DNA from 3 places in the Desulfitobacterium elongatum genome. Region 1 is predicted to be linked to each of the others. Evidence: riboswitches for the same ligand, from Rfam matches in the RefSeq annotation. Region 1 holds a riboswitch; each other region holds the start of a gene.
The links. Region 1 has a riboswitch for cyclic di-GMP ahead of ACZ42W_RS21130 (YvrJ family protein). Riboswitches for the same ligand answer to the same signal wherever they lie in the genome.
Positions count from the first base shown of each region.

Region 1 (7,723 bases):
AACTTAGAAAACTCTCTCTGGATGATGAAAATAACGATAACAAAAGCGATACCAATAGTATAATAACCCAACCTGAATTGAAGAATGAACAGGAAAATAAAATTAAAGAGAACCCAGCTATCCCTCAGCCTGACTTGACCCAAGAGATGGAGGGCATTCTCGCTATCGATAAGATTAATTTAAAAGTGCCAATTTTAACCGGGGTTTCTGAACGAAACTTAAATTTGGCCGTTGCTTCTATCGCGAATACTGGAAAACCTGGAGAAATAGGTAATTATGGTATTGCTGGTCATCGCAGTAGGACGTACGGCCTGCAGTTTAATAGGTTGAATGAGTTGGATAAAGGGGATCGTTTGGTTGTAGAGATTCAAGGGAATAGTTATACATATCTTGTGACCAATAGCATAATTGTTCCACCTGAAGATATACAAGTTCTTAAAAACGACGGACAAAAAAAGATGATTACACTGGTAACGTGTGATTACAGCAGTAAACCGTATCTGCGCTTAATCGTTCAGGGAGAATTACAGTCATAAATTAGGCGGGCTCATCTTTTCTTGGACATCATCCCAAAAGCTTTCTTAGCCTTTTGCATTCTTTCAAGAAGAACTCACTCTGAAAGGGCTCTCTCTGAAGCTGAAAGCACTTGACTAATAAATGACAGCAAGAGATTAGTTCCTCCGAAGGAGATACTTGAGAGAGCATACGATAACATTGATGTAAAAGCGTTATCGCTTCTGATACTTGGTTAGTTTTGATTTTTTCCTTGGCAATGGTAATGAGTGATATCCCTGCTAGAAGAATATCGCCTTCTGTGAAGTTTTCCTCTAGTAAAGCTTTTATTAAGGGCTCGGCCTCAGACCCTTTAGACGTAAAGTAAGCGTCGATAAGTTCAGTTAATAAATACTGTCGTGTTCTCTTAGAAGTGGGTGTTGTGGTATAGATGAGACCACGTTTTAAGAGTCCGGTTGCCTTTTCTATGCGCCAGATTTCCTTATAGTACTTTCCCAGGTTGCAGAAAAGTTCTCCTTTCCCTCGATCTCCAGGTAAATTCTTGGCCAAGCAATAACCTTGCAATAGTGCTGCGCGTGCCTCAGGAAGTCTTTTCTGATCCATATAGAGTTGTCCTAACGCAGCATAGCCCAGAAGCTGGATATAGGGGACTGGGGTCAAAAGGGCTGAACGATAACAAAGTTCAGCAGAGTTGTATGCACCATTTCTTCGATTGAGGGTCCCCATATTAAGGTAGACTGTCCCTGAGTGGACCCCTTCCTCCCAAGTCATGAGACTTTTTCGAAACATGGAAAGGGCCTTCTTATAATTCCCTTGGCCAAGGTAAAGGCTCGCAATTCCAGAGATGATTTTTGCCTTGAAGCGCCTTTCTAGAGCGGAGCGAGCTTTAAATCCTTGGGCAGATAGAAACTTTTCAAGTGCAGAATCATAGAGGTTTTCATAGGCTAACTGAAGCCCCTCAAACCATTTCTCATAGTTTTTCTGTAAGGGAGAAGGTATATATCTAATTCTTTCAGACCAAGAGTAGAACCCTTCATTGTCATCGGATTCGAGAGCATCAAGCGCACTCTGAACAGCTTCTTCAAAGGATTGAGGCTGTGTTCCGGTACTTGTTATAGGATTTAAAGCCTTGGGTAAAAAGTTTTCCTCTTTTATCATTCTAACGAGATCCTCCACGGGAAGACCAAGTTGTTTAGAAATTCTAGCTAAAATACCTAGACTCACGTTAGAGATTTTGCCATTAAAAATTTTGGATAAATATCCTGGCGTAATCTGAGAGCATCGAGCAAGTTCGGACAAGCTAAGCTCTTGACTCTGGAGAAGTTGGTCAAAACGTTGATCCATGTTCCCGCCCCCTCAAGTGACAATCAATACACTTATGGTTTAATTTGCCATCTGCCTAGTAATCCCCTGCTAAAATCGGCTTCGTACGTTAATTTAGGACTAAGAATAATTGACAAAAATAAGAGCAGAAAGAAGTTTTTCTCAAGATTTCTGCTGAATAGGGGAGAAAAAAGCAGATGGAGGAAACGACCGCCAATTGCGACAGGATTCTCATCACAAAGGTGTTCTGGATTTGGTTTATTATGGTATCAAAGGGGGGATATCAATGAAGAAGTTTATCATCGTGGGACTAGTTATCGCGTTCACTTTAGCTGCAGTGGGTTTCGAGTTCCAGCCTCTCATGGACATTATTGTATACGCCTAAATTCAAACCTTAGTTTTTTAAACCTACTAGAGATTTTAATTGTATATGGTGTAAAAAGGGCAAACTCACCGAAAGTTGGGGACGCAAAGCCGTTAGGGTCTAAGGTGCGTAGATGCACTATGATAGCCTGGCTACAGTTACGTAAAAATTCCCTTTCTGCCCTTATAAGGCAGTTTTTTTGTCTCCATAAGGGCAGCGGCTTCTTCCAAGGTAAAGAAAACTAACTTCTAGTGGAGCTTTTAATTCTTGTCTGAAGTCTAGTTGATCTTATCTAGGGGCGGTTACTCAACGGAAAAATGATGGGTGGGGAGGTGATAAGAGTAATGGAGTCCGTCTTTTTATAAATAGATGGGAGGGAGTTTCTATGCCAGGTGATGAAAACGGTCTTTGGTTTACATTGCTGGGTAACTTTGGCTTCCCAATAGCCGTCTCGACTTATCTCTTGGTTAAATTCGAGAAAAAACTGGATCATTTGACTACAGTAGTACAAGAGCTTAAAGCAGCTATGGAACATGATGAATAACTAACTCCTAAGATTATGAGTAAAAGAGCATTAAATGCGCGTTCATTCTGGGCATTAGATGCTCTTCTTTTTTGTTCGCTCCACTATGGGCGTTTTTTAATTTATAAACTTCAAGTAGACAAAAGTATTATTCATATACTTCTAAAGAGGGACATAGTTATCCATAGAGATATTACGATATGCACCCAATGGGTAACCTAAAAGGTATCCTTTGGATTGACGAAAAGAAACTGGGAAAATTTGATAATAGAACTAGAGGTATACACTTGGAGTTATGACTCTATAAAAGAGAGGTGAAAATCGATGATGCCCTATACAAGCTTAAGGCAGAAAACAAAGGAAGTTCTCTCTGAATTTTTGCGATTATATCCAGCCTATCAGGAATTCAGTGGGGAATTGCTAGAGTTGACAGAAAAAAACGTTTCACAAAGGTTAGCGCACATGAGTCGGGCTAGCTTAGAACGTTATTTTATCGGGCACCAATTACGGGTGGATATAACGGTAGAGCTTACGAAAGTTGCAATGCTTCTGAAGGAATTTCCAGAAACAACAGCACACATATCACCTCTTTCAACCACAGTAACTAAAGAACCTACAGGAGCCATAGATTCAATTTTATCAAAGAATTCAACACATTTTATGTATGAGAAACGAGGCAATGTTATCTACCTGCCCTTTAGATTTGGAGTGAGCTTATCCTAGGGTTTCTGCGAATGACAATAAGTCAATTCTTCGTCTGAAAGTTATTGAAAAAGGAGTCACCCAAAATATAGTGGAGTGACTCCTTAGACTACCAAAAATTATTCACATGCTTCTTGGACGAGTATTCGCTCACCAGATGCTGTTTCAATGGGTTTCGCTTTCAAGAGGAAGGTGAGGAGAGTAGCAACTAGGCAAAGTGAAGCAGCAATGAGGTAGGCGATGAAGTAGTTTTTGGTGAGGTCCACGACCGCACCTGCCATCAGTGGTCCGAGTACTCCTCCTACTCCCCAAGCCGTGAAGACGAGACCGTAATTAACTCCACCGTTTTTTGTGCCAAAGAAGTCATAGGTCGCTGAGGGGAAAAGGGAAAGGAGTGAACCATAGCTGAGTCCAGCGAGTGAGGCACCGCAGGCAATGAGGGCCGGGGTGTCATAGAAGTTAAAGGCAATCATATTCAGAGCTTGTAAGGTGAAGAAAATTCGCATCGTCCAGCTTCTTCCGATTCGATCTGAAAGCCAACCCGCTAAGATTCTGCCACCTGCATTAAAAATTGCGAGTAAGGCTACCATGGCATATCCCCAAGAAACCCCAGTCTGCACCTTGGTGATTGTGGATAGTTGCCCAATAATCATAAGACCGGCTGTTGCCCCGGAACCAAACATAATCCAAAGCAGGTAGAAGCGAGAATCTTTGAGCATCTCTTGCCAAGTAAACTCAATCTTAACTTCGTGAAGGGGTAGGGAGGTAGAGGATATCGAAGAGGATGCGATAGGAGAAGAGGTAGATATAGGGCGACGTTCACTTTGAGGGTGGGCACCTTCACGAAGGCTTGAAGGTGCAGAAGGTACTGAAGAAGATGAAGGCGTAGTAGGAACAGTGAGAACTTGGGAGAGTCCAACGATGACAAGGAGGAAAAATAGGCCCTCGATACGGAAGGCACCCTCTATGCTAAAATTTTTGATTAACTGATTTGTGGTGGGAGCAATGTAAAGAGAGGCGAGCCCAAATCCAGCCACGACCATGCCGGAGATGAGTCCCTTCTTTTGAGGTGGGAACCACTTTATGGCTGCTGGGGTGGCAGCCGAATATCCAAGGCCAATACCAATGCCTGCGACTAGGCCAAAGGTTAGGGTCAGTAATAAGAGGGAGTGGGTAAAGCTACTTAGGATGAGCCCCCCTCCAGCGAACAGGCCACCCACTGTTGCAACCCAGCGTGGTCCATAGCGGTCTTGAAGGCGACCACCAGGGACCATCATTAGGGCAAATACAGCACAAGCAACTGTATAGGGCAAAGAAGCAGCCGTTTTGGACCAGTGAAGCTGCTCGGTCAACGCAGCAGCAAATACACTCCAAGTATAGAGAACTCCTAGTGCAAGATTGATTCCAGTACCTGCTAGGGTAACAGTCCACCCTCGCAACGTTCTATTCATGTAAAGCTCTCCTTTCATCCTTACAGATTAGGTTATCCTTCACAATCAATCCGCTCTAATTTTTACACTCTCTTACTATCTGATGGGACAATCGCACTGATGTTAACGAGGCTAAAAAGGGAATAGTGAATTATGAGGCCAGGGAATCCTGGCCTCAGTTAATTATAGGAACACATCTCTAACTAGCTCGCTGACTCAATGCTAATCCTGGTAGTTCGCTTTAAGCATATTGACGACCGAAGCATCTGCTAACGTCGTGGTATCCCCTATAGCACGCCCTTCGGCGATATCCCTTAACAGACGGCGGATGATTTTTCCGCTTCGGGTCTTAGGAAGCTCTGCGGTGAAGAAGATGTCATCTGGGCGGGCTAAAGCCCCAATCTTCTTAGCCACATGTCTTTTGAGTTCATCAATGAGTTCGGGGTAGGTCTCCCTACCTTCTTTTAGCGTGACAAAAGCGGCGAGGGCTTGCCCTTTGACTTCGTGATGCTTGCCGATACAGGCTGCTTCTGCGACGAAGGGGTGGTCCACTAGGGCACTCTCAACTTCCATCGTACCGATCCGATGCCCAGAGACGTTAATAACATCATCGACTCGACCGAGAATCCAGAAGTATCCGTCTTTATCCCACTTGGCACCGTCTCCTGCAAAATAAATCCCTGGCCAGTTTCCAAAGTAGGTATTCTCGAAGCGTTTGGGGTCTCCATAAATATTCCGAAGCATGGCGGGCCAGGGTTCAGTAATTGCGAGGTAGCCGCCACTTCCTTTAGGGACAGAATTCCCATTGCCATCCACGACTTCAATCTTGACACCAGGGAAAGGAATTGTACAAGAGCCTGGTTTCGTCGCAGTGAGTCCTGGGAGAGGAGATATCATAATCATTCCCGTTTCAGTCTGCCACCAGGTATCGACGATCGGACATCGTTCCCCCCCGATATATTTGTGGTACCACATCCAAGCTTCTGGATTAATGGGCTCACCTACAGTACCCAGAAGACGGAGGCTAGAGAGATTACGACTTAGAGGATACTGTGGTCCCCACTTCATAAAGGTCCGAATCGCGGTAGGAGCGGTGTAGAGAATACTCACGCGGTATTTTTCAACGATCTCCCAGTAACGATCTCGAGTCGGATAATCAGGGCTTCCTTCATAGAGCAGGACGGTCGCACCATTGGCGAGAGGGCCATAGACAATGTAAGAATGTCCAGTAATCCAGCCGACATCCGCAGTGCACCAATAGACATCCTCTTCCTTAAGGTCAAAAATCCACCGATGAGTGGTGGAGACGCCTACCATGTATCCACCTGTTGTATGAACTACCCCTTTGGGTTTTCCGGTCGTACCACTTGTATAGAGGACGAAAAGCATATCTTCAGCATCCATGGGCTCCGCGGGGCAGTCTAGGGATGCCTTTTTCATTTCCTCATGGTACCAGAGATCTCGGCCTTCCTTCATAGTTATGTCTTGTTTCGTCCGTTCAACGACGATGACATGTTCGACACAATCGACTTCGTCTAAGGCGAGGTCGGTATTTTCTTTTAAAGGGACGATACCTCCACGCCTGAACCCGCCATCTGCAGTAATAACGATTTTGGATTGGGCATCAATGACCCGGTCCCGAAGGGCTTCCGAACTGAAGCCTCCGAAGACGACACTGTGCGGGGCACCGATGCGTGCACAGGCTAACATGGAGATAACGGCTTCTGGAATCATGGGAAGATAAATGGTAACTCGGTCTCCCTTTTGTACTCCTTGGTCCTTCAGCACATTCGCTAATTTGCATACCTCACGGTGCAGGTCTTGATAGGTCAGGACTTGACTATCCCCATTTTCCCCTTCGAAGATAATTGCTGCTTTATTCCGGTGCCAGTCTGTGAGATGACGGTCCAGACAGTTGGTTGAGGCATTTAATTTTCCTTCGAGGAACCATTTGGCAAAGGGAGGATTCCACTCGAGTGTTTTTTTCCAGGGCTCAAACCAGGTTAACTGTTTCGCCTGAGTTTCCCAGAAGGTGAGACGGTCTTTTCCCATTTCATAAATTTTCGTGCTTTGGATTAACGCTTCTCCTTGGAAATCGTGGCTTGGTTTAAATAATCTATTCTCTTGTAGCAAGGCCTCCAGGTTTTTCTCCTGCATGCATACTCCTCCTCATCTCCATCTGTTACAGAACAAGTATAGAAATAGTTTACTGTATTCTATCAAATGGTCTAAAAGAAGTGAACTTTCTGAAGATGAAAGAGCAGGGAAGCAGGTTAAGCGGTGTGATATGCCAAGTTATCTGATTCACGAATTAACTTGTCCCTTGGCTAGCTTGGTGTGAACGGTCGATTTTGCGTGGGCAATGGAGATCAAAGTAAATGTAAATTGGGATCAGGGCTAGGCAGAATCTTGGAGGATTGTGACATCAGAAGAAAGGGTGAATATGCTGTAACAAGCGGAGGAGGCGGGGTAGGATGACTATTCTATCTAAGAAATGGCGCAGAATATCAATCCTTACTTTAGCTTTTACCTTCTTGTTTGCAGTCGGAGGAGTATATCTAGAAGTTAGTAAAGAGCGGATAGAATACACCAAAGAAGAAGTTGCCTACTTCAAAGAGATTGCGCTTCAAGTGGAATATGGTTCAGGAATGCATCAGATACATAAATGGGTAGAAGAACTGAAAATTAAGGTGATTGGTACACCTACGACGGAGGACTTAGAAGCTTTAGAGAGCACGATGGATAACTTAAATGCATTGAGCGAGAATCTACATTTGAGACATGCTAAAAAAGATGAAGCTGCTAACATGGAGATATACTTTATTCCACACTCTGAATTTCTGACAAAAGGCTACGTGGAAGAAAGCG
Region 1 covers NZ_AP038772.1:4,491,834-4,499,556, reverse strand. The annotation lists gene ACZ42W_RS21140 (class D sortase) at 1-536, shown strand, start outside; gene ACZ42W_RS21135 (tetratricopeptide repeat protein) at 565-1,857, opposite strand; cyclic di-GMP riboswitch class I at 2,270-2,360, shown strand; gene ACZ42W_RS21130 (YvrJ family protein) at 2,586-2,744, shown strand; gene ACZ42W_RS21125 (hypothetical protein) at 3,048-3,446, shown strand; gene ACZ42W_RS21120 (OFA family MFS transporter) at 3,545-4,876, opposite strand; gene acs (acetate--CoA ligase) at 5,078-7,012, opposite strand; gene ACZ42W_RS21110 (DUF2927 domain-containing protein) at 7,330-7,723, shown strand, end outside.

Region 2 (7,723 bases), 2.1 Mb from region 1:
CAATTCGGATGGAAACGGAAAAAGTGGAGACAACCCAGGCCAAGGAAAAGGCCCGAGTAAAAAGATTCAATCCTTGGGGATTTATTCGCTCATGCAGTTAAACCTCGGAGATTCTGTAGCCAAAAATGATAATAATAATGGAAATAGTAATGGCAACGGGAATTCTGGGAATAGTGGAAGCAGCAACGCGGGTGGAAATGGAAATTCCGGCGGAAACAGTGCAGGGAATGCCGGGAGCAATGGCAACGGAAATTCCGGCAATAATGGAAATGGACTAACGAATGGAAATAACGGTCAAGGAAATGGAAACCTAGAAAAGAACGACAAGAACACTTCCCAAGCGAAGAAACTCGGTATAGATAAAGAAAAGCTTAAGAAAGAAAAAGGGAATAAAGGGAAGCACCTCGGCTGGTATAAGCGAGCCGATCATCCAAAGAATCCATTCGGCGAGCAGATCATCAATAAGCCGGAATCCTATGAGACTGTCAACTATATTAACGACATCTCACTGGAAAATCCGGAAGTCCTCATGACCTCTGACCAACAAGGAACGTATAGAGGAGTTTACACCTATGGTCTCGAAAGAATAGCAGAACGAGATTTCGTAGCAGTCGAAGGGGTACCCAACGATCCCCTCTATTACCTCTATGATGGGCATAATAGCGCCACCCAGCTCATCAACTCTGCCGAAAATGTCCGAGACAAATACCGCTTTGATGCGTTTGGTGCCCCGATGCCCGGCGGAAAGCTCAGCCCGAACACACGACTCTTCAACAATCCATACGGTTATAACGGAGAAGCCCATGATATAGACTCCGGACTCCAGTATCTCAGAGCCAGATACTATGATCCTAACTTAGGGCGATTCCTCACAAGGGACAGCTATTTAGGGAATGTCCTTGAGCCCCTCTCCCTAAACCGCTACACTTATGCCAATAATAACCCGGTCATGTACGACGATCCCAGTGGACATTCACCATTATTAGTGGTTACTGCTCTAATCGGAGCAGCTGCAGGAGGATTATATGGGGCCTATACCTCAAAGCGAGACACAGGAGAAATTGATTGGGGTGAAGTTGGGAAAGATGCACTAATTGGGGCAGCAATAGGGTTAGGTGCCGGGGGTTTAATTGAAGCCGCTCCTGTGATTATGGCAACAGCAGCACCAACAATACTGCCTCTAGGGCAAAAGGTAATAGAAAAAACAACGCAGGTTTACCAGACAGCCCGTTATGCGACTACATCTGTGGAAGCAGCCAAAACGGTAGGGTACAATACAGCTGTACGATATGGAGAAGCCATTGTAAGTGAGGCTGTTGATATTGGGACGTCTATGTTCTCGGGGGATATGGATGGTTATGGCGTAAATAAATTCGGGCAATTAGCGTTAAGTAAGTTGCCAGGTCCTGTCAAGGGAAGATTAACGAAGATTTATCAGAATAAGACTGTAAGTTGTGGAACTGCCCCAGCGATTCAGACACAGGCTGTACCGAAGATCCCTGAGACGAAGATTGAGGTGCCTGGGGGTAAGGGAGCGCGTGAAGTTAAACTATTACCAGGGGAAGGTAATGTAGGTACATACAAAGATTTAATAAAATCTGGAAGTAGAGGCGACAACCTAACACCACATCATATGCCTTCTGCTGAATATATGAAAAGCAATTATGGCATTGTAAAAAATAATGGTGTGAGCATGAATATGGAACAGCCGACTCCTGGTGTTGGTGGAAGACACCGTATGACAAGAACATATGGTTCGGGTGCTGACTTAACAGAAACTCCACGTGATGCATTGGCACGTGATATAATGGATGCAAGAAGGATTTATCAAGAGGATGGGTTATATACACCAAGTATTCGGCAATCGCTCCAAGAGGTTATTGATATGAATAAGAGGCTTTACCCAGAAATATTTAATAAGGTTGGGAGGTAATTCGACTATGGATGTTAAATTAGAAATACAAAAGCTTCAACAAAATAGATTGCTGAGAAATTCAAATGAAATAAACGCCTTTGAATTGGCAATTGAGAACATTGCGTCATTGAAGGATGTTAAGCTTGTAAAGGACTTATGCAGCGGTTTTGATGACAAAACAGAAGACCATGAAGTAATGTTTGGACTTGTTCATGCAATCGAGGATTTTGAAGGCGAGGAAGGACTTTTTGAAATGGCTAAAGTAATACCGAGTATGCTCCCAAATGCGAAGGAATGGGCAACGATTTTAAACTATAGGATTCTAAACCATGAGCCATCAAGAAAGTTATATACAAAAATCCTTTTGAAAGTTGATTGTATGGTTAAAGATACTATAGTTGGAATACTCAAAGAAATAAGAAATGAAGACCCAGTACGCTTTGGAAATTCAGCAAATGAAGTGTTGTCTAATATTAAATAATCACTGGCTTTGTTAGGTTACATACCTTACAGACGGTTATCTTCGGATAGCCGTTTTTCTTTATGTATATTGGGAGGATGAACATGGTTTCTCCCTTAAAGATTAGAATCGGGGAAAAATCGTTTGCTCTTCTAAGCTATTCCTGTTAATTCACTATACTTCCCTCGAAGGTCTATGACAACTATTCTAACGTAAGGGGATATCAACGTACACACGGCATAATAAGGGTATCAGGTATCGCTTTTAGGGGTGATTAACAGTGAAGAAGATTAAAACAACTGCCTGAATCAAGGTTGGATTGAGGGTTGATGATAAATTGTTTCAAATGGAATATTTTTAGAGATAAGATTCAAAGTAACATATTTACACTATCAATTTATAAGGTGTTTAGAGATAAAGTTCTTGAATGTACACCGTGTTTTATGGTTGCAGATGGCTTAGCAAAGGCGATTTAAGAACTACGTTAAACGGATATACATTCGAAGATATTGAAGTATCTGTTAGTTATAAATTTACAGAGATATATCCTAATACGGAACTTCTAAATTTTAAGCGAATAGTACTCAAAGGATTAGTAGAAGTAGTTGGCGAAAATTATAAAGAATGCTCTGGACATGATTTCTACATTTCTCAAGAATTTATGACGGGAATAATAGTGTCACCCAACTTATTAACTCTTCAGGAAATGTCCGGGACAAATATCGCTATGATGCGTTTGGTGCCCTGATGCCCGGCGGAAACTCAGCCCGAACACACGGCTCTTCAACAATCCCTATGGCTATAACGGAGAAGCCCATGATATTGACTCTGGATTACAGTACCTCAGAGCCAGATACTATGATCCCGACTTAGGGCGATTCCTCACAAGGGACAGCTATTTAGGGAACGTCTTAGAGCCCCTCTCCTTAAACCGCTATACTTATGCTAACAACAACCCGGTCATGTATGATGATCCGAGTGGACATATACCATTATTAGTGGTTACTGCTCTAATCGGAGCGGGACTCGGAGCAGCCTATGGGGCCTATACCTCAAAGAGAGACACAGGAGAAATTGATTGGGGTGAAGTTCGGAAAGATGCACTAATTGGGGCAGCAATAGGGTTAGGTGCCGGGGGTTTAATTGAAGCCGCTCCTGTGATTATGGCAACAGCAGCACCAACAATACTGCCTCTAGGGCAAAAGGTAATAGAAAAAACAACGCAGGTTTACCAGACAGCCCGTTATGCGACTACATCTGTGGAAGCAGCCAAAACGGTAGGGTACAATACAGCTGTACGATATGGTGAAGCCATCGTAGGTGAGACCGTTGATATTGCAACGGACATGTTGTCCGGCAATTTAGAGGGCTATGGCTTAAATAAGCTAGAGAAATTAGCGTTTAGTGTTTTGCCAGGCAAAGTTGCAGGAAACTAGTTAAGTTATATAAGAATAAGACAGTAAGTTGTGGAGATGCTCCTGCGATTCAGACACAGGCTGTACCAAAGATCCCTGAGACGAAGGTTGAGGTGCCTGGGGGTAAGGGAACAAGTGTTGATACAGCTAATAAGAAATCTGTACCGGATTTTGTCAAAAAACAATGGGAAGCGGGAAATAAATTTAATAAAGATAATCGTCCTCGCTACCCTTATAATGAAGTAGAATTAGAATCAAAGGAAATAGGTGGTAAGAAATATGTTGTTGACTCCTATGTTCCAGGAAAGGAAATAATTTCGAGGAAATTCACCCAACTCGCAGAAGTTAAAGAAAAGACAGCTCTTGGCTATCTAAATGAATTCACTAAAAAGTATTCTTCCGGTTCAGAAATTTCTGCCGGTAAATTTAATCCTAATGCTCTAAAAGGTGGTCGACTAGAGGGAGAATTAATTCTGGAAGTTCCCGTACAAACAAAAGTAGTCCCACAATCAATTCTTGACGAGGCTACTAAGAAGAATATAATTATTCGTGACATTACCGGGAAGGAGTATAATTAATGGAAATTTACTATTGTGACAAGTGGTCTAATATTAAAAAGAAGCCTTGGAATATTATTGAAGATAGCACTGCAAGTATTCTTCATGCAAAACATCAACCATATACAGCTGTGTTAAGTGATGGGGGTCAACTGAAGTATATCGTTAACGTTACGGATAAATGGGTATCAGTAAGCTTTTTGGACAATCATTTTCGGAAATTCTTAAACTACGATTTTGTAGTTAAAGATGATAAAAGGGTATTCCTAAGGACGGTAATGTATTGGGAGTATGAAGGAGATACTGAGAATGAATTAAAGAGTATGATTTTTGGTTATCGGGAGAATGGTCACATTGTTATGGAACAAAGAGATTCTAAAACTGGTGAAATTGAAGAACGAGAAACGAACGATGATGTGTCTAGGAATTGGGATTCATTCCCTGAATTTGGTCAATATCTTAATTTATGCAGAGAAGAAAGATAACTAATTATAGGTCACTCGGTAGTGAATTGAAAATCATTGAACAAATGTAATTACCGATCTAAAGGCTTCTTCAATTTGCAGAAGAATTTAAATGCATAACCTTATGGTATTTTACTAAACAGGACGATTATGTCCTGTTTTTTTGTTTTTAGTAATTTTTAAAGTTCTATGGCGATTTGAGCATGAGTTTTATTTACACCCCAAACAAATTTTTAACCACTACCTTAACTATGACAGTGAAAACCGACTGATTCAGATTACTGAACACCAAGGTAAAATTCAGACCTTCGGTTATGACAGTGATGGCAATAGACTTTTCAAAACGGTTGGAGTCTACGCCTTTGAATCGCTTCCTCTTCCCTTAGAACCTGGCAAAGGTAACGGGAAGGGCGATTCGGATGGAAACGGAACAAGTGGAGACAACCCAGGCCAAGGAAAAGGCCCGAGTAAAAAGATTCAATCCTTGGGGATTTATTCGCTCATGCAGTTAAACCTCGGAGATTCTGTAGCAAAAAATGACAATAATAATGGAAATAGTAATGGCAACGGGAATTCTGGAAGTCATTGAGTTTAATGATCTTACGATATGGTCTTCACGTAGTTATCCGGATCAGAGTTCATCGGATAGGATAAAGATGATTGAGGTCTTATCCCAAAAAACCAATAAAACAATCCAACAGAAAGAATTTTGGGAACAATAGCGAGCAAACGCAAGTCTAGTTAACAAATCACATGGCTCCAAAGGAGGCCAAGGTAGCTTACTAAATCGAATTTGCAAGCTGCTAATTACGACAAAATCCGCGAAGAAATTATGTTATTCTATTACAAGATCAAAAAATCTACTGTTTATGGAAATGAAAATAATTAAATAGGCAAATCCACTGAAAAGTGGAGACGCAAAGCTATGGGTCTAAGGCTATAGAGCTATGATTGCCAAGTTGCTGATTATAAGCAGAATTAGAATTATGTTCTTTGGTCCTTCTCCCAAATAGGAGAAAGGCTTTTTTTATAATCATAAGAGCACTAAATGAACTTCTAGGTAGATAGCAGGAGTTATTTAGAAATTGTAGAATAAATGAGATATATCGCGATTTAGGGGAATGACTTATACAGTAAATTCGATGAATATGGAATGAATAAAGGAGTACAGATGAGCGAAAGTTTATTTCAACCCTCTTTAAATAAGGACAATCTTGAGGGGACAAAGACCTACGAAATAGGGAAGTTGCTTTATGTGGCTTTTTTTGGAGGGATAATCCCACTTGTGGCACTTGGAACACGAAATGGTCGATGGCTTAAAATAGATAAAAGGATTCTAAATGTATTAATTGGACTCGGTATGATTATTCTGCTTTCCAAAGTCATTATCTATGCTTTTATTACTCATACTCAACAGAATATTCTAATCGAGAGCAGATATGTAAGATATGCTTATAAAATGGCATCTGTTGGGCTATATATGGGTTATTATGGTGTAATGAAGAAAAAATTTAATCAGCATGTGTTATTGGGTGGAGAGACGAAGCCTATGCTTAAAGATGCAATAAAATGGATAATTGTAGGTATCGTAGGTGAATCTATTTTATTATTCGGAGGGGGCCCAATTATTAGTAATGTCATACGAATATGGGGTTAATAAGGTAGTTTTAAATGAAGTAATTCTATATATGGATATGAACCGTTATCAACAGGCTATCATTAAGTTGGAACAATTACTTTCCGAGGAACCGAATGATGGAAGTTTACTTTTCTTAATGGCGAATTGTTATTACTATTTGAATTCATATTCAGAAGCGACCGAGTATTGCAGAGAAAGTATGGCAAACGGTTTCTCTGCGCAACAATGTAATTATCTATTAGCTAGAATTTATATGGATACTGAGGAATTTGTTAAATCTGAAGAGCATTTTCTTGAGGCATTACGAATTAATCCCTCTGAAGCATCGGCTTTGGCTGCATATGGAATGCTCATGCTCAAATGTGGGCATGAGAAGAAAGCCTCCGCTTTAATGGATGAAGCAATGCGGATTGATCCAGAGAATGAAGCAGTATTACAATATAAGTTTCTGTATTACCTTCTCTATGAAAATAAGAATGCTCAGCTCAATATTTTACAAAAGTATTTAAACAATTCAAGTAGTGAAGTGAGAAAGCTGATAAAAATAGGAGTTTATAATCTACACAATAAAAATGTCAGGGAAGCACGCGAGAATTTCAGACAAGCATTTTTATTGGAGCCTACCAATCACGATTTGCTGATGATTTTGGAGAAGTTAGATAAGGAGTGTCATTGGGTCTTTTTCCCTAATCGCTTTGTAAAATGGCCAGCTTTAGTTTGGGTAGTTTTTTTTATCTTCATAATAGTAGGAAGCAACTTTATAGATTCTAATATTTTAGTAGTCATCGTTTTATTGTATATTCTTCTTGTGATTTATACATGGGTTTCGCCGCTGGTCTATAAAGTTATTATTCGTGTCAATCGGAAAATATAGAACTGAGTTAATTTAGCGATGATAACACTAATAGAAAAGGAGTCTTTGATGAATAATATAGAGATTATTAAAAGACTGGTTGATGAAAATCCTCAGAGTGGGAATGCTTGGTACTTATTAGGAAGTGAATACTTAGCGCAAAATAATTATCCTGAAGCTTTGATGGCCTTCTCAGAAGCATTAAAATACTGCGATGATGAAATAAAAAGTAAAGTCATCGTGGAACTTGCTAATTTATCTAATCAAAATACTCGTGGAGAAGCCATGGACAAGGCCAAAATTGAGAATGAAATAGATGAGATAAATGAAATAGATGAAATTGCTCAATTCGATGAATCGGAAGAGTTCGATAATAGCCCTGTTCCTTTGCGCGTAATTGAAGGAGGAAGAAACTCAAGC
Region 2 covers NZ_AP038772.1:1,787,832-1,795,554, forward strand. The annotation lists gene ACZ42W_RS08465 (DNRLRE domain-containing protein) at 1-1,933, shown strand, start outside; gene ACZ42W_RS08470 (Imm30 family immunity protein) at 1,941-2,396, shown strand; partial or broken gene ACZ42W_RS08475 (RHS repeat-associated core domain-containing protein) at 3,197-3,301, shown strand; gene ACZ42W_RS08480 (hypothetical protein) at 3,338-3,811, shown strand; gene ACZ42W_RS08485 (hypothetical protein) at 3,904-4,368, shown strand; gene ACZ42W_RS08490 (hypothetical protein) at 4,368-4,832, shown strand; gene ACZ42W_RS08495 (RHS repeat domain-containing protein) at 4,975-5,400, shown strand; cyclic di-GMP riboswitch class I at 5,694-5,778, shown strand; gene ACZ42W_RS08500 (hypothetical protein) at 5,983-6,468, shown strand; gene ACZ42W_RS08505 (tetratricopeptide repeat protein) at 6,446-7,324, shown strand; gene ACZ42W_RS08510 (AAA family ATPase) at 7,373-7,723, shown strand, end outside.
Region 2: it holds a riboswitch for cyclic di-GMP, as region 1 does, so the genes downstream of both, ACZ42W_RS08500 (hypothetical protein) here and ACZ42W_RS21130 (YvrJ family protein) in region 1, are expected to answer to the same signal.

Region 3 (7,723 bases), 610 kb from region 1:
CCTGGCCCTGGGGACTGGTATCGAAACCATCGGCCTTAATTACCGGCAAAAAACAGTTGGTAGTAATGCCGTATCTTCCCCATTCCTTGGCAGCAAAACGGGTCAGTGACATTACTGCCCCCTTGGCCATAGCATAACCGGCAAAACCGGGCGTGCCCGAAACAGCGGAACCGGAGGCACAGGTAATAATACGCCCATAATTCTGCTCTTTCATGTAGGGAAAGCATTTTTGCATTAAAAGCATGGTATAGAGAGGGCCGGTAAAATAGCTCTCGAGGGCAAGCTCAGGTTTGGCGTCGAGTAGATTGGTAGGATGGTCCATTCCCCCCTGAGCAATGCAGGCTAAGATCTCTACCTTGCCAAATTCTGCGATGGTTTTTTCCACCACTTTGTCCAGGTCTTCCTGCTTGGAGATATCGCAGGTCATTGGTACGATTTTGCCGTCCATACCCTCAGCTTCCTTGACCAGCTTCTCCAATTTTTCCAGCCTCCTGGCGCAAGCCAGTACATTGGCACCCTCCTCAGCAAAGCGCAACGCGCAGCCATAACCCACGCCGGAACTGGCTCCGACCACTAGCGCTGTCCTTCCTTCCAGAATACCCATAATCAGACCACCTTTCTTATTAAGTAAATTTTATTTGATCAAACAATCTGATTGAAAGATTTAACCTATATAAATTATAAAGACAAAAGCAAAATTTGAGGTATCTCTGGAATTAGAGTTTTTAAGAACGATTATCCTATAAAAATGTAGGGAGAAAGATTATAATATTAATAAAAATTATTAAAGGGAGAAGAGAGCATGCGGACTACATTTGAAATACTTGTTTTTCAATTATCTAAGATGTGGAATATTCGGAGCAGACCAGCCAAACATGGCTTGGGACAGCTTTCTCTGCCATTGCTATACGAGTATCCTATGGCCATAAAAAAGAACCATACCTATATCTCAACAGCGGATAACCTACCCTCGGAAAGGCTGGAAACTGAAGAGTGCTGCATTATTTGCTGCAACGGCTCACCACCCGAATACTATAATAAAAGCGGATGCGGATTGATAGTTATTGACCCGTCTATCCCCTTGGTCACAGTACATAATAAGGTACAAAATATTTTCTCGTTGTATCAGGAATGGGAAGATAAATTAGTGAAGATAGTGGAGAAAAATGGCACCCTGCAAGAATTGCTGGATGTCAGTTCATTAGTTCTAGAAAACCTGTTATGCCTTACCGACGAAAATATCAATCTCCTGGCTGCATCAAGCCGGGGAAAACGTATCAATGACGATAGCTTAATGCTTCAGTTATTTACTCAAGAAACCACGCTTCCGGTATTGAAAGCGGCGAGTAAAAAAATTGCTGCCAATCGCTATAAGCTTGATTTAAAGAATCTAAAAAAGCTTGATGATTCTTTTGAGCTTTATTTTATAGACATTTTTGATGGGAAAATAAATATTGGGGCGTTAAGTATACATCCAACCGAACATGAACTGCAGGATCATGACCGGCAGCTGCTCGAGATACTATGTTCTTATGTAAAGACCCTGTTGCTGCGCCCCTCTGAGGTTGGAGACAAATCTTTTATGAAACTGCTATACTCTTTGCTCTCTGGCCTCACCACCAAAGAAGGAGAAATTGCCAGACTGGAGGCTGCATTAGATTCTGGGCCGAAGGACAGTTATCGCTGCCTAGTCATCCAACTGCCACTGGATCTAACGAAATATGGAGCTTATCTGCGGCGTCGCTTCCAGGTGGAGGTACCGGCGGTGATTGCCTTTATCCATGAAGGTTTTCTGATTGGGGTTATCAATGAGACAAAGGCCGGCTGGGGCAATACGGACTTTTACCAGCAGGTAAGCTCGTGGTTGGGGAAAATGGATTTCGTTGCCGGTGCCAGCGACAGTTTTTGCGATCTTACTGAGTTGAAGGAATATTATCAGGAAGGTAAGGCCGCTATTAAGTTTGCCAGCCCGGGCGCTTCGAGGGTGAGGACATTCACCGACTGTTGGGATAGTTATGTCTTGGCCAACTGTACTGGAGGATTGCCGGCAAAGTTGCTGTTTTCGCCCGGATTTCAGCGAGTTATAGAATATAACAAAACCTCGTCCGTGGACTATGTGGAAACTTTACGCATCTGGCTGGATGAGGGACGGAACGACTCCCGCGCAGCCGCTCGCTTGTTCATTAGCCGAAATTCGTTCCTGTCCCGGCTCGAGCGGTTAATATCATTATTGGATGACGATCTGGCTGACCCTGATGCGCGCTTCAGCCTAGGCTTGTGCTTACGGTTGTATTATGCGGATAATCGGCATTGACTTAAATGATCTCTATTTAGTTAGTATAGAGATTAAATATTTTGGAATACTGAAGTTAAACTAGTATTGGAGGAATTTATAATGGGAGATAAAAGTTCTAAAACTAAAAAAGAAAATAAGAAGTCTGAAAAGAAAGTAAATTCCCCACAACCATAAAGAGAGTAAGGAAACACGTTTTCAAACCCACCAATTTTGAGAAAATAAATGGTGAAAGCCTTGAGGTACATAAGTTGTACATTCTCAAGGCTTTTTTTGCTGTTCAGAAGAAAATTCCCGTTCAGTCCTTCAAACCATAATATTTACAAATAAATTTATTAGAGTAAAATATGGGGTTATACGGTAGTTGGACGATGAAATTACATGTTCACCTGATCTTGAAAATTTTGCCGTAATTCAATTGACCTTATCCACTATCTTTTTTAACTATTATCCGTCCTAATATATGAAGTTTGATTGGCGCTACTTAGGAGTTCAGAAATTTGATGATGAAGCAAGATATTTTAATGGGACTTAATAACTAACTTTCATTGGTGTAATTTGTCTAGTTCATGTGCAATTTACTTCAGTAAGGAGGATTTACAGATGCATATCAGAGAAAATATATATGGCCCTGACGATCTTGAAAATGAGTTTTCGCTTGAACAGATTATTAATGAGAATGAAACTAAAATCATCAACTTAATATACGGAATGACAGGTGATTATCATACCGCGCAAGATTTAACCCAAGAAACATTTTTAAAAGCGTTTCAGTCGAGGCAATCGTTTAATGGTCAGTCCAAAATCTCGACATGGCTATATCGTATAGCTGTTAATACCACGATCGATTATCAGCGTAAAACTTGTGTGCGTAAGGAAAATCCAACTGAAGAAATCGAAGTTAATACTGCAGTAAGCCAAGACCCCGATCAGAAGTGTCAAAAAACAGCAATGAAGAAAATCCTCTTTAAAGCAATCTCTCAACTCCCTGTCCAACAACGTGAAGTCTATACACTCAGGGAAATCAGTGGGTGCTCCACCAAAGAGGTAGCTGAAATTTTAAATATATCGGTTGAACTGGTGAAGTGGCGTTTGCACAAGGCCCGTACGATGCTTCGTAAGTCGTTAGCTGATGGAAACGGCTATGAAAATATGGGTTCCTTTAAATTAAGCCCAACCGGGATTGAGTAAAATTTTAAACGTAAATTAAACAAAACTCCTACTGTGGAAATATTCCTTCTTACCTTACCCAGATTTTCTATTTTAATTTTATCTCAATGGGCCTTTTTATTCTGACTCGATCACTATCTTTTTCGAATCAGTTTCGTCTTAATCTATGAAAGTAAGGTTGGCGCCACCTAACTATAGAACTATTCAACGGTTATTAGATTGCAATTTATTTAAAGGTAGGGTGAAAATGTTCAATTTTATTAAAAAGATGTTCAACAATGAAAAGGAGAATACAGCAATGTCAAAAGTATTGTATATTACAGCAAATCCAAAATCCCAGGAACAGTCCCTCAGTTTATCAGTAGGAAGTACCTTTATTGAGGAATACAAAAACGCTAATCCCAATGACGAGATTATCAATTTAGACCTATACAAAATGGATATTCCCTTAATTGATGAAGATGTATTTAGCGCATGGGATAAATTTGCAAAGGGTAGTTCATTTGACGGATTAACTCCAGTTGAGCAGAAGAAAATATCTGCAATGAATGCTTTATTAGAGCAGTTTTTAGCCGCGGATAAGTATATATTTGTTACCCCATTTTGGAATTTCACAGTACCTCCAAAGATGAAAGCTTACATCGATAACATTTGTATTGCAGGTAAGACATTTAAATATACAGAGAATGGACCCGTTGGATTACTAACTGATAAAAAAGCTGTTCACATCCAAGCTAGAGGAGGGGTATACTCCAGTGGCCCTGCTGTTGGGCTTGAAATGGGAGATAAATATATCAATACGATACTCTCTTTTATTGGAATTACCGATAAGGAATCTATTATTGTAGAAGGTGCAAATGCAACACCTGATAAAGCGGAAGAAATAAAAGCCAATGCAATCGCTAAGGCTCAAGAGGTTGCTAAAAGGTTCTAAAGGGTCCGCATGTTCAAATCGTGTCGCTCCGACCAAATAAGAAATTGGGAAAACCCGCAAAGCAGTGATATCACTGGATTTGCGGGTTTTGTTTATTTATGTGGAGTAAACCATTTTTCTTATTAAGCACCCTAAATATCCGGTATTTTTCGTACCTTGTCTGACAAATCAGCAGACAAAGTTTTCAGCAATAAGGCAACACCATTTTAGAGTTGATACATAGTGGACTAACTTTGTTCCTACTAAACCTATATTAAAATTGCCATCCTTCTTATTCACATAAACTTATAAAGTCATAAGTTTAATCTACTACCTTTATTAAATATTACTAACACTTTAGTTAGTAATTGTCACCATGCTTCATTAAACAATTTTGATATTTATGAAGGATTATAATCCTTGATGTAGAAATATTATACAAATTCTTATATTTTCGGATTTTATAATCGATATATGTGACAAAGGCAAACTTGGCTAAAGCCAAGGACGCAAAGCTATTGGGCCTTCCAGGTTATGCTGATGGTTGCCAGGTTACCGAAACCAATTTTTGTCACTCTTTATTAGAGCGACTTTTTTATTGCCAAGTGGGAACAATGGTGGTTTGAAAAACAACAAAAATTCCGTTATTGAGGCCTATAAAAAAATAGAGTAGGAGGTATATCTTTGGGTATTAATCAATTTGTTATTTTTACCTTAGGGGAACAAGAATATGGTATTGATATTTTCTGCACAAAGGAAATAGTCCGGATACCAAAAATCACCAAAATACCCAATACATCTGCTTTCATGGAAGGAGTTATTAATTTACGAGGTAAAGTAATACCGGTCATTGATCTTAAGAAAAAATTCTGCTTTGCGCAATCGGGGAATGGTATTGATCATAGGCTTCTTATACTTGAATTAGAAGGAATCAATTTAGGAATTATTGTTGACGATGTTTCTGAGGTAGTAAAAATTAACGAACAAGCAATTGAAACGCTTAGCACAGAGATTGCCACCATTGGAGCAAATAGTATCTATGGAATTGCTAAAATCAATCAACGGTTAATCCTATTATTGAATGCTTTAGAATTAAAAAATGAGATTCTAATTTAATATGAAAGAGAGTTGGCATTATGCTTTCTGTAAATGAATCGAATGCTTTAAAAATGTTTGCTGAAGTACAAGCAAAGGCAGTACATAATAGACCCATGTATATGATTACTGAAGGAGATAAAGTAATTTGGAAAAATGCTTCTGATGTTTTTGATATTGATGTTTTAAGTGTGGGTTCAAGGGTTAGGAGTGAAACCAGTGCTTGCAGAGCGGCTTCTCAAAAAAAGATAATAACAGAGAAAGTCCCGAGATCTTTATTTGGAATGAGGTTTTTAGTAACCTCCATTCCTATAGTTGATGAATCTGGAGATGCTATAGGAGCTTTTTCTACTTATTATCCACTTTTGCATCCTATTGATGCTGCATTTGATCATTTTGCCCCAATTCTGGCAGAGATGTTTCCAGAAGGTGTTCTATTGTATATGACTGACTTGCAGAAGTATATCCATAGACAGTCTTCTAAAGTATTTGATTTGCCAGTTAACCAAATTGGGGACGAATTGAAAGAAGACGATAATGCATTTAAAGCCATTAAAACCAAGCAAATGACAGTAGCAGAGGTTGATGCCAGTAGGTATGGGATACCGCTTTTTGTTGCAAGTTATCCATTATTTGATGAAGACAATGAAAATGAAGTTGTGGCTACTTTTGGGATGGTTATACCAAAAAAGACAGCAGCTCAGTTGCGTGATATGTCCGAAAATCTAGATAACGGTCTCTCTGGAATTTCTGCTGCTTTAGAGCAATTAGCCGCCTCAGCAACACAAATACATACAAATGAGCAGGAACTTAATAAAGATATCAAAGGAATAACTAGTCTTTCAGATGAAATTAATGAAGTGTCAGTATTTATTAAGGAAATTGCGGATGAAACAAAAATGCTTGGGTTGAACGCTGCTATTGAAGCCGCTAGGGCTGGTGAAGCTGGTAGAGGTTTTGGGGTTGTTGCAGAAGAAATCCGAAAACTCTCCGAACAGTCAAAGAGCACAGTTCCTAAAATCAAGAAGCTAACAGATAGTATTAAAGCTAACGTAACAATAGTAAGTGAAAAGAGCGAAAGTTCCTTACATTCAAGTCAGGAACAAGCGGCCGCTACAGAAGAGATAACAGCGAGCATAGAAGAAATAACTTCGATGGCTGAAGAGTTAAACAGTATTGCTAAGCAATTATAGTCGATAACTTTGGACAGCCCTCACCCTTCTGAACTGCACCCCAAATGTTAGACATGTGATAAAGTATTTATGTCTGACAAGAGGAGGTGCAGTTTTTCCTTCTTCCTGTCAAAAGCAATAAATCGTTATTCAGAACGTCGATTACTGATAGGAATCCAACCGCATGAGATTCTTAACATTTTGAGGTGGTGGGATTAATTGGATTCATACAATGATGCGACTTAGCATAAGAAGCATCGAGGAGGGATTTGTTTGAACGCACTGTTACAACCAGGAGATTTTGTCCGGGAATCACTAGAACTACACCTCTTTTTTGGGCGGATTATGAAGGAACACTCAATATTTCTGGAAGCTGGTTTTGTAGCAAAAGATGCCGCATTTGCGCAACAGGCAGATATGTTTAAGTGTAAATTTGCCGAAGTCTTACAAGAGGCTTTAATCTTAGCTAATGGGGTAGTTAGCGAGGAAACATTAAACTCCGGGGAATGGATAACAGATAAAACTCTACGGGCAGAACAAATTACCGAGGAGCTTTCCGGTATTAGCATCGAATCAATTATTACGACAGAAGAACTCAGACTGTGCCCCAATGCAGGGATTAACCAATCACACCTAGAGGCCCAAGTCGCTGTCTTAAATCAGAAAGCAATTGGTTTAGCTAGTACTTTGGTTCAATTTAAGACCAATATACTTGATGGGATGCTGCAATGTAAATTGTTCACTTTCAATTTCCCTTTATTATTAATTCATATCCGGAGAGAAGCGCTACTCTATATTCATCAATTAGAACGCTTGCAACAGCGCATGGTCGTTAATTTTGCTCAGGAAGCTCTGGAAGAGGAAAAGTTTTGGAATAGGCAAATGGCTGAGCACGCTGAGTTTATTAGCCATTTACTTGACCCTACTGAGTCTGGCTTAATTCTTCAGGCAAATAACTTTGCTGGCCAGTTTAATAAACTGGAGGATATAGCACAGGGAAGAGTAGAAGGTACAAAAACTCTTAGCCAGCTAACACGGGAAACTATCACGGCAACCCGTGCGCTTAGGGACTTTAAAGCA
Region 3 covers NZ_AP038772.1:298,218-305,940, forward strand. The annotation lists gene ACZ42W_RS01350 (SDR family NAD(P)-dependent oxidoreductase) at 1-604, opposite strand, end outside; gene ACZ42W_RS01355 (PucR family transcriptional regulator) at 803-2,314, shown strand; gene ACZ42W_RS01360 (RNA polymerase sigma factor) at 2,897-3,484, shown strand; gene ACZ42W_RS01365 (FMN-dependent NADH-azoreductase) at 3,762-4,397, shown strand; cyclic di-GMP riboswitch class I at 4,851-4,936, shown strand; gene ACZ42W_RS01370 (chemotaxis protein CheW) at 5,061-5,492, shown strand; gene ACZ42W_RS01375 (methyl-accepting chemotaxis protein) at 5,513-6,664, shown strand; gene ACZ42W_RS01380 (DUF2935 domain-containing protein) at 6,917-7,723, shown strand, end outside.
Region 3: it holds a riboswitch for cyclic di-GMP, as region 1 does, so the genes downstream of both, ACZ42W_RS01370 (chemotaxis protein CheW) here and ACZ42W_RS21130 (YvrJ family protein) in region 1, are expected to answer to the same signal.